3 regions of the Geobacillus sp. FSL K6-0789 genome follow, and region 3 is predicted to be linked to each of the others. Evidence: riboswitches for the same ligand, from Rfam matches in the RefSeq annotation. Region 3 holds a riboswitch; each other region holds the start of a gene.
The links. Region 3 has a riboswitch for S-adenosylmethionine ahead of NSQ51_RS06575 (AraC family transcriptional regulator). Riboswitches for the same ligand answer to the same signal wherever they lie in the genome.

Region 1: linked by a shared signal. The riboswitch ahead of NSQ51_RS04610 (IS1182 family transposase) and the one ahead of NSQ51_RS06575 (AraC family transcriptional regulator) in region 3 are both predicted to bind S-adenosylmethionine.
Region 2: linked by a shared signal. The riboswitch ahead of NSQ51_RS14330 (methionine ABC transporter ATP-binding protein) and the one ahead of NSQ51_RS06575 (AraC family transcriptional regulator) in region 3 are both predicted to bind S-adenosylmethionine.

Annotation. Positions count from the first base shown of each region.
Region 1 covers NZ_CP151966.1:871,710-874,980, forward strand. Annotated here, with positions in the region: gene mtnK (S-methyl-5-thioribose kinase) at 1-133, opposite strand, end outside; gene NSQ51_RS04610 (IS1182 family transposase) at 280-1,830, opposite strand; SAM riboswitch class I at 2,015-2,183, opposite strand; gene NSQ51_RS04615 (carbon-nitrogen family hydrolase) at 2,277-3,092, opposite strand; gene NSQ51_RS04620 (pyridoxal phosphate-dependent aminotransferase) at 3,189-3,271, shown strand, end outside.
Region 2 covers NZ_CP151966.1:2,684,248-2,687,518, forward strand. Annotated here, with positions in the region: gene NSQ51_RS14320 (MetQ/NlpA family ABC transporter substrate-binding protein) at 1-126, opposite strand, end outside; gene NSQ51_RS14325 (methionine ABC transporter permease) at 142-810, opposite strand; gene NSQ51_RS14330 (methionine ABC transporter ATP-binding protein) at 800-1,828, opposite strand; SAM riboswitch class I at 1,917-2,026, opposite strand; gene NSQ51_RS14335 (hypothetical protein) at 2,100-2,444, opposite strand; gene NSQ51_RS14340 (thioredoxin family protein) at 2,598-2,912, opposite strand; gene NSQ51_RS14345 (toprim domain-containing protein) at 2,909-3,268, opposite strand.
Region 3 covers NZ_CP151966.1:1,252,784-1,256,054, forward strand. Annotated here, with positions in the region: gene opp4A (oligopeptide ABC transporter substrate-binding protein) at 1-1,150, shown strand, start outside; SAM riboswitch class I at 1,201-1,305, shown strand; partial or broken gene NSQ51_RS06575 (AraC family transcriptional regulator) at 1,486-1,662, shown strand; partial or broken gene NSQ51_RS06580 (YjiH family protein) at 1,717-1,851, shown strand; partial or broken gene NSQ51_RS06585 (YjiH family protein) at 2,367-2,534, shown strand; gene mscL (large conductance mechanosensitive channel protein MscL) at 2,617-3,012, opposite strand; gene NSQ51_RS06595 (hypothetical protein) at 3,162-3,271, shown strand, end outside.

The DNA of each region.
Region 1 (3,271 bases), 380 kb from region 3:
AGTTTAAGTTTCCGTCGCCGATTTCGCGGCACACAAGCGGCGCCCCGTCTCGGAATAGGCCGAGGCGGACGGCGAGGGCGGTCGCTTTTTGTTCGGTGAGCGGTTCGTAAACAGTGGATTGGACAATCGTCATTTTCACGTTCCCCCTTTAGGTTTTGGCAAATGAAAAAGGGGCTGACCCAAAAGTCCGCCAAAAAGCGGACTTTTGGAGTCAGCCCTCTCTGGTTTTTGTATATTTTACCAAACGGAACAAAATTCCGACTCTGTTCTCCCCCTCATTTACGCCACCAAGGACAATTGCTTGTCCCTAGCGGCTTTTTTGAGAAGATTGTGGGCAGCACAAACCAGCCCCCATTCGATGGAAACTTTTTGGAGGCCTCGCAGGACAAAGCGACGAAACCCGCGATTTTGTTTGATTTGCCCAAATACACTCTCAATGTCGGTTTGGCGTTGGCGGTATCGGGCTTGCCCTTCTTCACTCTCCAACCGTTCGCGGGCTTTCTGTTTTTGTTCATGATAGATGGGGTTCCATTGCGTGGTTCGTCCATACTTGGAAGTCGTGCAGGCCGAACGGAACGGACATCCTTCGCATTCATGGCATTGGTAGTGTCGGGTGACCGAGGTGTATCCTGATTCCGTGGTCTGTTTCGAAGTTCCGGTGCGAACCAGCTTTTTCCCATTGGCGCAAATCCAAACGTCTTCTTCTTCCACATAGGTCCAATTCTGCTGATGATGCGGATTTTTCTTGACCTTGCGCGTGTTCTCCTTCTCATACGTATGGTACTTGATCAAGGCCGATATGTGCTTCTCTTCCAGCTTCACGTAGTTCTCTTCCGAGCCATAAGCCGCGTCAGCGATCAAACGTTCGGGTTCCACGCCGTACTTCTCTCGAACGGTCTCCAAATGCGGGAGAAGACAACGAGTGTCGCCCGGCCTCTGATGAAGGGAATACCCCAAAATAAATTGGCCGGAAGAACCCACCTGTACGTTATAGGCCGGCTTGAGCTGGCCGTTTCGCATGTGATCCTCCTTCAACCGCATGAAGGTGGCATCCACATCGGTCTTGGAATAGCTGTTGCGATCCCCGCATACATGGAGTTGGTGTTCATACTTTTCACTGCGGGGCAAGTAGTCCTCCTTCATCTTCTTGATGGCCTTCTTCAACGGTTGGTTGTCCGGCTCGGCCTCCAACCGTTTTTCCCACTCCTCGGTTTTCTTTCGGATTTCTTCTGACGTAAAGGCCGGCGAAGGGTCGATGTCTTCCGCCTTTTCTTCTTCCACGATCGCCTCGATCTGGGCAATCAGCCGATCGACATTGGCTTGGAGTTTCTCCTGGTACTTCTCAGCCGATTTGCGCCAAACGAAGGTGTACCGGTTGGCATTCGCTTCAATTTTCGTTCCATCCACAAAATAATCTTCCATCTTGACATAGCCGTCGGCCACGAGCAGCGTGATCATTTCCCGGAACAGGTCGTCAATCAGGTCTTTCATCCGCTCCGAACGAAACCGATTGATGGAGCGGAAGTCCGGCTTTTGAAATCCACTTAGCCACATGAGGGGAAGGTGGACTTCGAGCTGCCGTGCAATCTCACGGCCATGATACATTTTTTGGGTGTAAGCGTAAAGGAGAATTTTGGTCATCATTTTCGGATGATAGGCGGAGGCGCCCCCTCCTTTGTAGTAAGCAAGAAACGTCTCCATCGGGATGCGTTCAACCATCTCATGAACCACGTGGGCCATGTTATCCCGTGGAATGAGATCGGCGATGTTGCTTGGCAAAGAGAGGTTGTCCATGGTATACTCTTTAAAGGAAATATGATCATGTTTCATAAAAGAATCGCCCTTCTTTCGGTGGTAGTGGTTTTGGTGACTCTATTCTACCAGAAAAAAGGGCGATTCTTCTATATTTGAGGCAAAAAAGTGGGGGCTGATCCCAAAACGCATTCGCGTTTTGGGTCAGCCCCTTGCCTCTTTCGCATACGGAAAGAGGCTTGAAGATGCATCGTCTTCGCGCCTCTTATCTTTCAGAAAGACATCGGTCTTTCTGTTGGACTTAGCACCGTGCCCTGCGGAAGCGGTTCGCTTCCGGCGCCGCCTTTGGCGTGCGCCCTATCTCACGATAGCATTACGGTCGGTTGCTGGGCTTCATTGGGCCAATTCCCTCAGCCAACTCTTGATAAGAGTACCGATCTAGCTATTAAGTTTTTGCAATTTTCACGATGTTAACAATCGTTTGGTTGCTTGATTCGAATGATACAGGTTGGGCTGGCGGATTGTCAATACGTTTTGAAAAATTTTTTTGCCGCCTCTTCATAATCGTGCGGCCGGCGGTCGGCAAACACCGGGATGCGTGCGCGGACGTCCGCAACGAGCGAGGGATCGATGTCGGCCGAGAGAATGCCCGGCTTCTCGTCCGCCTCGGCGATAATTTCGCCCCACGGGTCGATGATGAGCGAATGGCCGGCGAACACGTTGTTCGGGTCTCGTCCGGCCCGATTGCAAGCGACGACATAGCATTGGTTTTCAATCGCCCGCGCCATCAGGAGCGTCCGCCAATGGTGAAGGCGGGGAAGCGGCCATTCGGCGACGACAAACAGCACTTCCGCTCCGGCCAACGCATGGGCGCGAATCCACTCCGGAAATCGGATGTCATAGCAAATGACCCCAGCGCACGGCAGCCCGTCAAGCGAGAACAAGCCTGGCTCGTTTCCCGGCTGCAAATACAAATGTTCATCCATCAATTGGAACAGGTGAAGCTTGCTGTATTCGCCGACGATTTGGCCATGGCGGTTGGCCACGATCATCGTGTTTGTCACGCCGGCGGCTGTTTTTTTGGCGACCGAACCGGCGACGAAATGGACGCCGTACGTTTGCGCCAATCGGGAAGCGAGCGCCTTCGCCCGTTCGGCGCCTTCGTCGGCAATTTCATCCAGGCGCGTCAAATCGTAGCCGGTCGTCCATAACTCTGGCAGCACGATGATGTCAGCGCCGTCTTTGGCAGCGGATTCCACGGCCTGTTCGGCTTGCTGTTCGTTTTTTGCTGGATCGCCAAATGCAATGTCAAGCTGCAGGCAGGCGATGCGGATCGTCATGAGCGTTCACCTCGGAAAAAATTTTCTTTACATTTTGCTTTTAACGATATATGATGTTGCACTAGAATTTCAAGAATGTTTGAGAAGGTGTGGACGATGACGATCGAATTTCCCTTTTCCGAACTGCTTGAACAGCTGCCGAAGCAGTTTTTCGCCTCGCTCGTGGCGAAAGTCGGTGC
Region 2 (3,271 bases), 1.4 Mb from region 3:
ACCGACTTTCAACTTCACCAATTTGCCGTCTTTGCCGCCTTCCGCGCTGTCGTTATTGTTGCCGCCGCATGCCGCCAAAGCGAGCACGAGAATGGCGGCGAGCAACACACCCAACCATTTCTTCATCAGTTGTTTCCCCCTTTATCGTTTATCGATTTTCGAAGTGACAAAGTCACCGATCAGCTGAATGATAAATACAATGACCAACACCAATACGGTTGCGACAAATGTCACATCGTTATGGTTGCGCTGGAACCCTTCCAAATACGCCAAGTTCCCAAGCCCGCCGGCGCCGATGGCTCCAGCCATCGCTGTATAGCTGACGAGCGACACCGCCGTCACCGTAATGCCGGAGACAAGCGCCGGCAATGACTCCGGCAGCAACACTTTCCAAATGATCGTCCACGTTGAGGCGCCCATCGCTTGGGCTGCTTCGATGACGCCTTTATCAATTTCGCGAAGGGCAATCTCCACCATGCGGGCGTAAAACGGTGCGGCCCCAATGATCAAAGCCGGCAGCGCCGCATTGGCGCCAAGCATCGTCCCGACGAGCCAGGTGGTAAACGGAATGAGCAAAATGATCAAAATAATAAACGGAATGGAGCGGAAAATGTTCACAAACGCCGCAATCACGGTATTGACAAACCGGTTTTCCCATAGGTTGCCCTTCGCTGTCAAAAATAGAAGCAAGCCAAGAACGATTCCGAGAACGAAAGTGGCCGCCACCGCCACTCCCGTCATATACAGCGTCTCGACCGTCGCCGCCCACATCGTCTCCCATTGGACGTTCGGCAGGAGGTTAGCGAGCATCGTGAATCACCTCCACCGCCACCTGCTGGCTTTGAATGTAGCCAAGCGCCCGGTCAATTTCATCCGCCGCCCCATTGATGTGCACAAACAGCACCCCATAAGCGCCTTGATGGGTTTGCGAAATTTTCCCTTGCAAAATATTCATATCGACGGCAAATTGCCGCACGACCTGGCTGATGAGCGGCTGGCCGGCCGCCGCGCCGACAAACGTCAGCTGCGCGATCAGCCCGCTCGGGTATTGGCCAAACAAATGGGAAATCGCCTCTTCCGTCTCTTCCGGCTCGACGAGCTGCTTGACGAACCGCTTCGTGATCGGCTGCTGCGGGTTGCGGAACACGTGCAACACGTCGCCTTGCTCAACGATTTTGCCGTTTTCCATCACGGCGACGCGGTCGCAAATTTTGCGGATGACGTGCATTTCATGGGTGATCAGCACGATCGTCAGCCCGAGCCGCTTGTTGATGTCAACGAGCAAGTCCAAAATCGCATCGGTCGTCTGCGGGTCCAACGCCGATGTCGCCTCGTCGCAAAGCAGCACTTTCGGGTTGTTGGCGAGCGCCCGGGCAATGCCGACACGCTGCTTTTGCCCGCCGCTCAACTGCGACGGATACGCCTCTTCCCGCCCCGTGAGCCCGACGAGCTCGATCAATTCATCGACCCGTTTTTGCCGCTCCGCTTTCGGAACACCCGCAATCTCGAGCGGAAACGCAATGTTTTCCCGCACTGTGCGCGACCAAAGCAAGTTGAAATGTTGGAAAATCATCCCGATCTCTTGACGCGCCTTGCGCAGCTCCCGCCCTTTGATGCGCCCCATGTCGCGGCCGGCGACGACCACCCGGCCACCCGTCGGCTTCTCGAGCCCATTGAGCAAGCGGATGAGCGTACTTTTCCCCGCGCCGCTGTAGCCGATAATGCCGAAAATTTCCCCTTCGCGAATCTCAAGCGACACATTGTCGACGGCCGTGACCGAGCCGTTAGCCGCTTGATAGATCTTTGTCACATGTTCGAGTGTAATCATCGTTTCACCTTCCTCCCCAAGGCGGCGGAGCGCAAAAAGAAAACCTTTCTGCCCGCAGAGAACAGAAAGGTATTGTGCACCATTCCGTCTCTTATCTCTCAAAGCAGGCCGCTTTGTGTGAATTGGCACCTTTTCAGCGCACGCGCTGACGGTTGCCGGGCTTCATTGGGCACATCCCTCCACCTCTCTTGATAAGAGCGCAACAATCGCCTATTCGATTGACTACAACTGTGATTGTATCACCTTGTGTCGAACATTGTCAATAAAAATTTCACCCAACATGCCGATATGGCTTAGCCAAATGGAGGAGCGACTCAAGCAGCAACAGATGACGAAAGCTTCCCGATACATGCACTTCGCGCAGCCGGACGAGCTGCTGCAGCTTCAGCTCGCCGTCTAAAAGCGAGCAAAGTGCTTTTTTGGAGCCGTGCACCGTCAAGACGTTCCGTTCATCAGGTTCCCTTCCGGCAGTAAGCTCCTTGCCGAGCGCCACCATGGCGGTCTCTTCCTCGCTTTCAAAGCGAACATACAGCTGCTCATCCGGCAAAATCGGCAACAAATGGCGCAACGTTTGCATCCGTTCCATAAACTGTCCTACCAACTCGCACATTTCCATTGAGCATCCTCCCCCCATCTCCTTTGTCCTTTTATTTCCATGCCGAAGGGGGAGAATCCTTTACAAAAATCTCGACAGCCGCCGTGGCGAACCAACGCCGTTTTTGTCATTTCCCATGAAATGTGTCAAACGGCGTCAAAAAATGGCGGATCGTCAACGCGGCAAACGGGCGCGGATTGCTTCGTACAAATAAGGGACCGAATGGAACGCATACCATTTGCCGATGATCTCTCCGCCGGCGAAAAGAAGCAAGCACGGAACGCTTTCAATTTTCCACGCCGCCGCCTGCTCGGGGATGTAGTTGATGTCCGTTTCGCAAAACGGTATGTCCGGAAACAATTGTTCTAGGACAACAAGCATGCGCCTCGCCAACTGGCACGTGCCGCACAGTGGGGTATACAACGAAAGAGCGAGAAGCGGCTCCCCTTCCACCATTCGCTTAATATCGTTTCGACCGATTGTGTTCACTCGCCTCTTCCTCTCATGAACGATTCGATACGGACGTCAAAATGGGCGCGCAGCAGCACATGCGCCAAATGCCAGATCGGGGCGGCGGCCACTTCGCGATACGCCCGGTCAATGTAAATATGCCCTGCTTCCGGAAACACCCGGCGGAACTGCCGGCGCAATTTTTCCCCCGCCTCGTCGGCATCGGCGAGCACGTACACATCCCGCCCTTCGAGTTCATCGGCCAGCTCCTCAAGGCGCGCATCGCTGATCGTGCCGTTCGTGCAAATGATGACAACCGGCTCGTTCAGCACGGCCGCCACTTTTTCCTTATCTGACCGCCCTTCCACAATAATCACTTTTTCCACCTGTCGCATGTC
Region 3 (3,271 bases):
TCCGCTGCCGAAGCATTACTTGAAAGACATTCCGATCAAAGACTTGGCGAAATCGGATAAAATCCGGAAAAAACCGATCGGGTTCGGTCCGTTTAAAGTGAAGAAAATCGTTCCGGGCGAGTCGGTAGAGTTTGTTCGCAATGATGACTACTGGGCTGGCAAACCGAACTTGGAAGGCGTCATTTTGAAAGTCGTCAGCCCGCAAGTCGTCCTGCAAGCGCTGAAAAAAGGCGAAATTGACGTCGCTGGGTTCCCGACTGACCAATATTTGAACGCGAAAGGGACGAAAAACATTCAGTTTATCGGTAGAGTGGGTTTGTCGTACAGCTATATCGGCTTTAAACTCGGCCATTGGGATGCGAAAAAGCAGGAAAACGTAATGGACAATCCGAAATTCCAAAACAAAAAACTGCGCCAAGCCATGGCGTACGCCATCAACAACCAAGAGGTGGCCGACCGCCTGTATCATGGTTTGCGCTTCCCGGCGAACACGCTCATTCCGCCGTCGTTCCCGGGCTATCATGACAGTTCCATCAAAGGGTATACGTACAATCCGGAAAAAGCGAAACAATTGCTGGATGAAGCGGGATATAAAGATGTGGATGGCGATGGCCTCCGCGAAGATCCAAACGGCAAAAAATTCAAGATCAACTTCTTGGCGATGAGCGGTGGGGACATCGCTGAACCGCTGGCCAAATTTTATATGCAATGCTGGAAAGATGTGGGTCTCGATGTTCAGCTTGTAGACGGACGCTTGGCGGAGTTCAACTCCTTCTACGATATGGTCGAAAAAGACGATCCGAAAGTGGATGTCTACGCCGCCGCTTGGTCAACTGGAACGGACGTCGACCCGTACGGATTGTACGGCCGCAACGCCATGTTCAACTACTCGCGTTGGGTGAACGAGAAAAATGATGAGCTGCTGGAAAAAGGCCATTCCGAGCAGGCGTTTGACAAGGAGTATCGCCGGAAAATTTACAGTGAATGGCAACAGCTGATGAACGAAGAAGTTCCGGTCATCCCGACGTTGTATGGTTTGTCCATTTATGCCGTCAACAACCGCGTCGCCAACTTTACGGTTGACCCGAGCTCGAAACTGACGTGGAAAGATGTCGGCGTCACGTCCGAGCAACCGGAAGTCGAACAATGACGATTGTTGCCTTTGATGATGTACGATAAGATAGAAGATAAATTGCATACGTCTTATCAAGAGTGGGCGAGAGAACGGGCTTGATGACCCCACAGCAACCTGCCGCAGGCAAGGTGCTAACACCCGCAAAGCGGTTTCGCTTTGGATGATAAGAACGGCTCATGACCCCTTTCGCCTCATTCCGAGGCGAAGGGGGTTTTTGTCGATGGGAGGTGAAGGAGAAACAGTGGAGGAGGCGGTTTCGCTCCGTGCTTGCATGGCCGCTCATCTCCCTGCCGCAGCGTTCTCCGTTTGTGTCATGCGCTGTGTGCAGGCGGAGCTCATCCGGTTTGACTCTAAGGCGGCGGCTGACAAGCATCTTGGCACAAATCCGCCGGTTTATGAAAACATACGGCCTTGACCGCGGCGGAACCGAGCGGGAGTATATGCGCATTTTTCAAGACATTTTGTACAATCCCGTCTTGTATCGCATCGTTCAAGAATTGATTTTATTTTTATATCGGTTGTTCCACTTGCCAGGCACCGCCTTTTTCTTAATGACAAAAGCCGTCGATGCCCGCCGTTTGATCGACGCCGTCGCTTCCTTTGTCGGCAGCTACTCCATTGGGTTATTGATCACTAATAAAGTGTTCAAAGAAGGCAAATATACCGTGAAAGAAGCGGCGATCATCGCTACCGGCTTTTCCACTGTATCCGTGACATGTGAAGAAGTTGGGATTAAGTTAATAGTAACTGAAGAGTCTTATACAAGCGGAACATCATTTTTAGACGGAGAAGCTCCAACCAAAGAAAATTATAATAAAAACAGAAGAATTAAAAGAGGTTTATTTAAATCCAATAAAGGGATTTTAATAAATGCAGACGTGAATGGAGCTTATCAAATAATTAAAAAAGTATCTCCAAATGCTTTTAACAAAAGCTATGGAGTAGAGGCTGTGGTGTTACAGCCATCTAAGATATCCGTATCTTAGTAAAGAGTAATGTTTTTTATTACCTGAATCCGTGATAAAAACGCGTTCAAACTGCTGAGAAAGCTTGATAAATCAACAAATATCACACTTTTTGCTTTTCACTCAATAAGTGAACATCCGAAACTGGGCTAAACCCTTGATATGATTACGTTTTCCGGTGCTTTTGATGAGCTGCTGTCACGGATTCAGGTATTATATTTCTTTAATATTTTTTACCATTTTTAACATTACTCATAACATGGGAGAACTTGCGCGATGGCTTCATCATGATGATGGGCATTTTGCCGTCCATTATGTCAGTCGGACTGATCGGGCTGTTGCTCGCTGAATATACGCCGGTGTTTGACTGGTTGGGTTACCTGTTCTACCCATTCACCCTTCTGTTGCAAATCCCTGAACCGCTGTTGGCTGCGATTTTCGGGTTCGCCGCCATTCCATCAACCCGATTGAGAAGTTTCAGCGCCATGAAAGCCTGTCCATCTTCCAGACAGGCTTTCACGTCGTTTCCCGCTGCTGCTTTAACAAATCGCGAATTTCTGTCAATAGCTCCTCCTCTTTCGTCAGCGTCGGTGCGGTTTCCTTCACCTCTTCCTGCTTTTTCACCCGTTCATACAGCGTGTTGATCAATTTCACAAACAGGAAAATCGAAAACGCGATGATCAAAAAATCGACGACTGTTTGGATAAACGCCCCATATTTCACTTCCGCTTTGCCGACTTTCCAAGACAAATCGCTGAAATTGATGCCGCCTAGAATCAGCCCGACAAGCGGCATGATGATGTCATTGACGAGCGAGGAAACGATTTTGCCAAACGCCCCGCCGATGATCACCCCAACGGCTAAATCGATGACATTGCCGCGGACGGCGAATTTTTTAAACTCGTTCCACATGGTCATCTCCTTCCGAAGAAAATGTTCGTCTGCTATTATACCCGACCGGCCGCAACATTGAAACTTTTTAGCTTAAATCGTAGCAAATCAATTGGTTTTTATATATTATAGAATACGTTCATCAACCAAAACAAAAGGGGGAACGCATCGTGGAAGTGACCGCACAACAACGAGACGTTCGCGCGAAACAAGCAGCGAACGCCCCGAAACATCCGACTGCGTGGATTATTGCGGTCTCCATCCTCATATTGATCGGTGG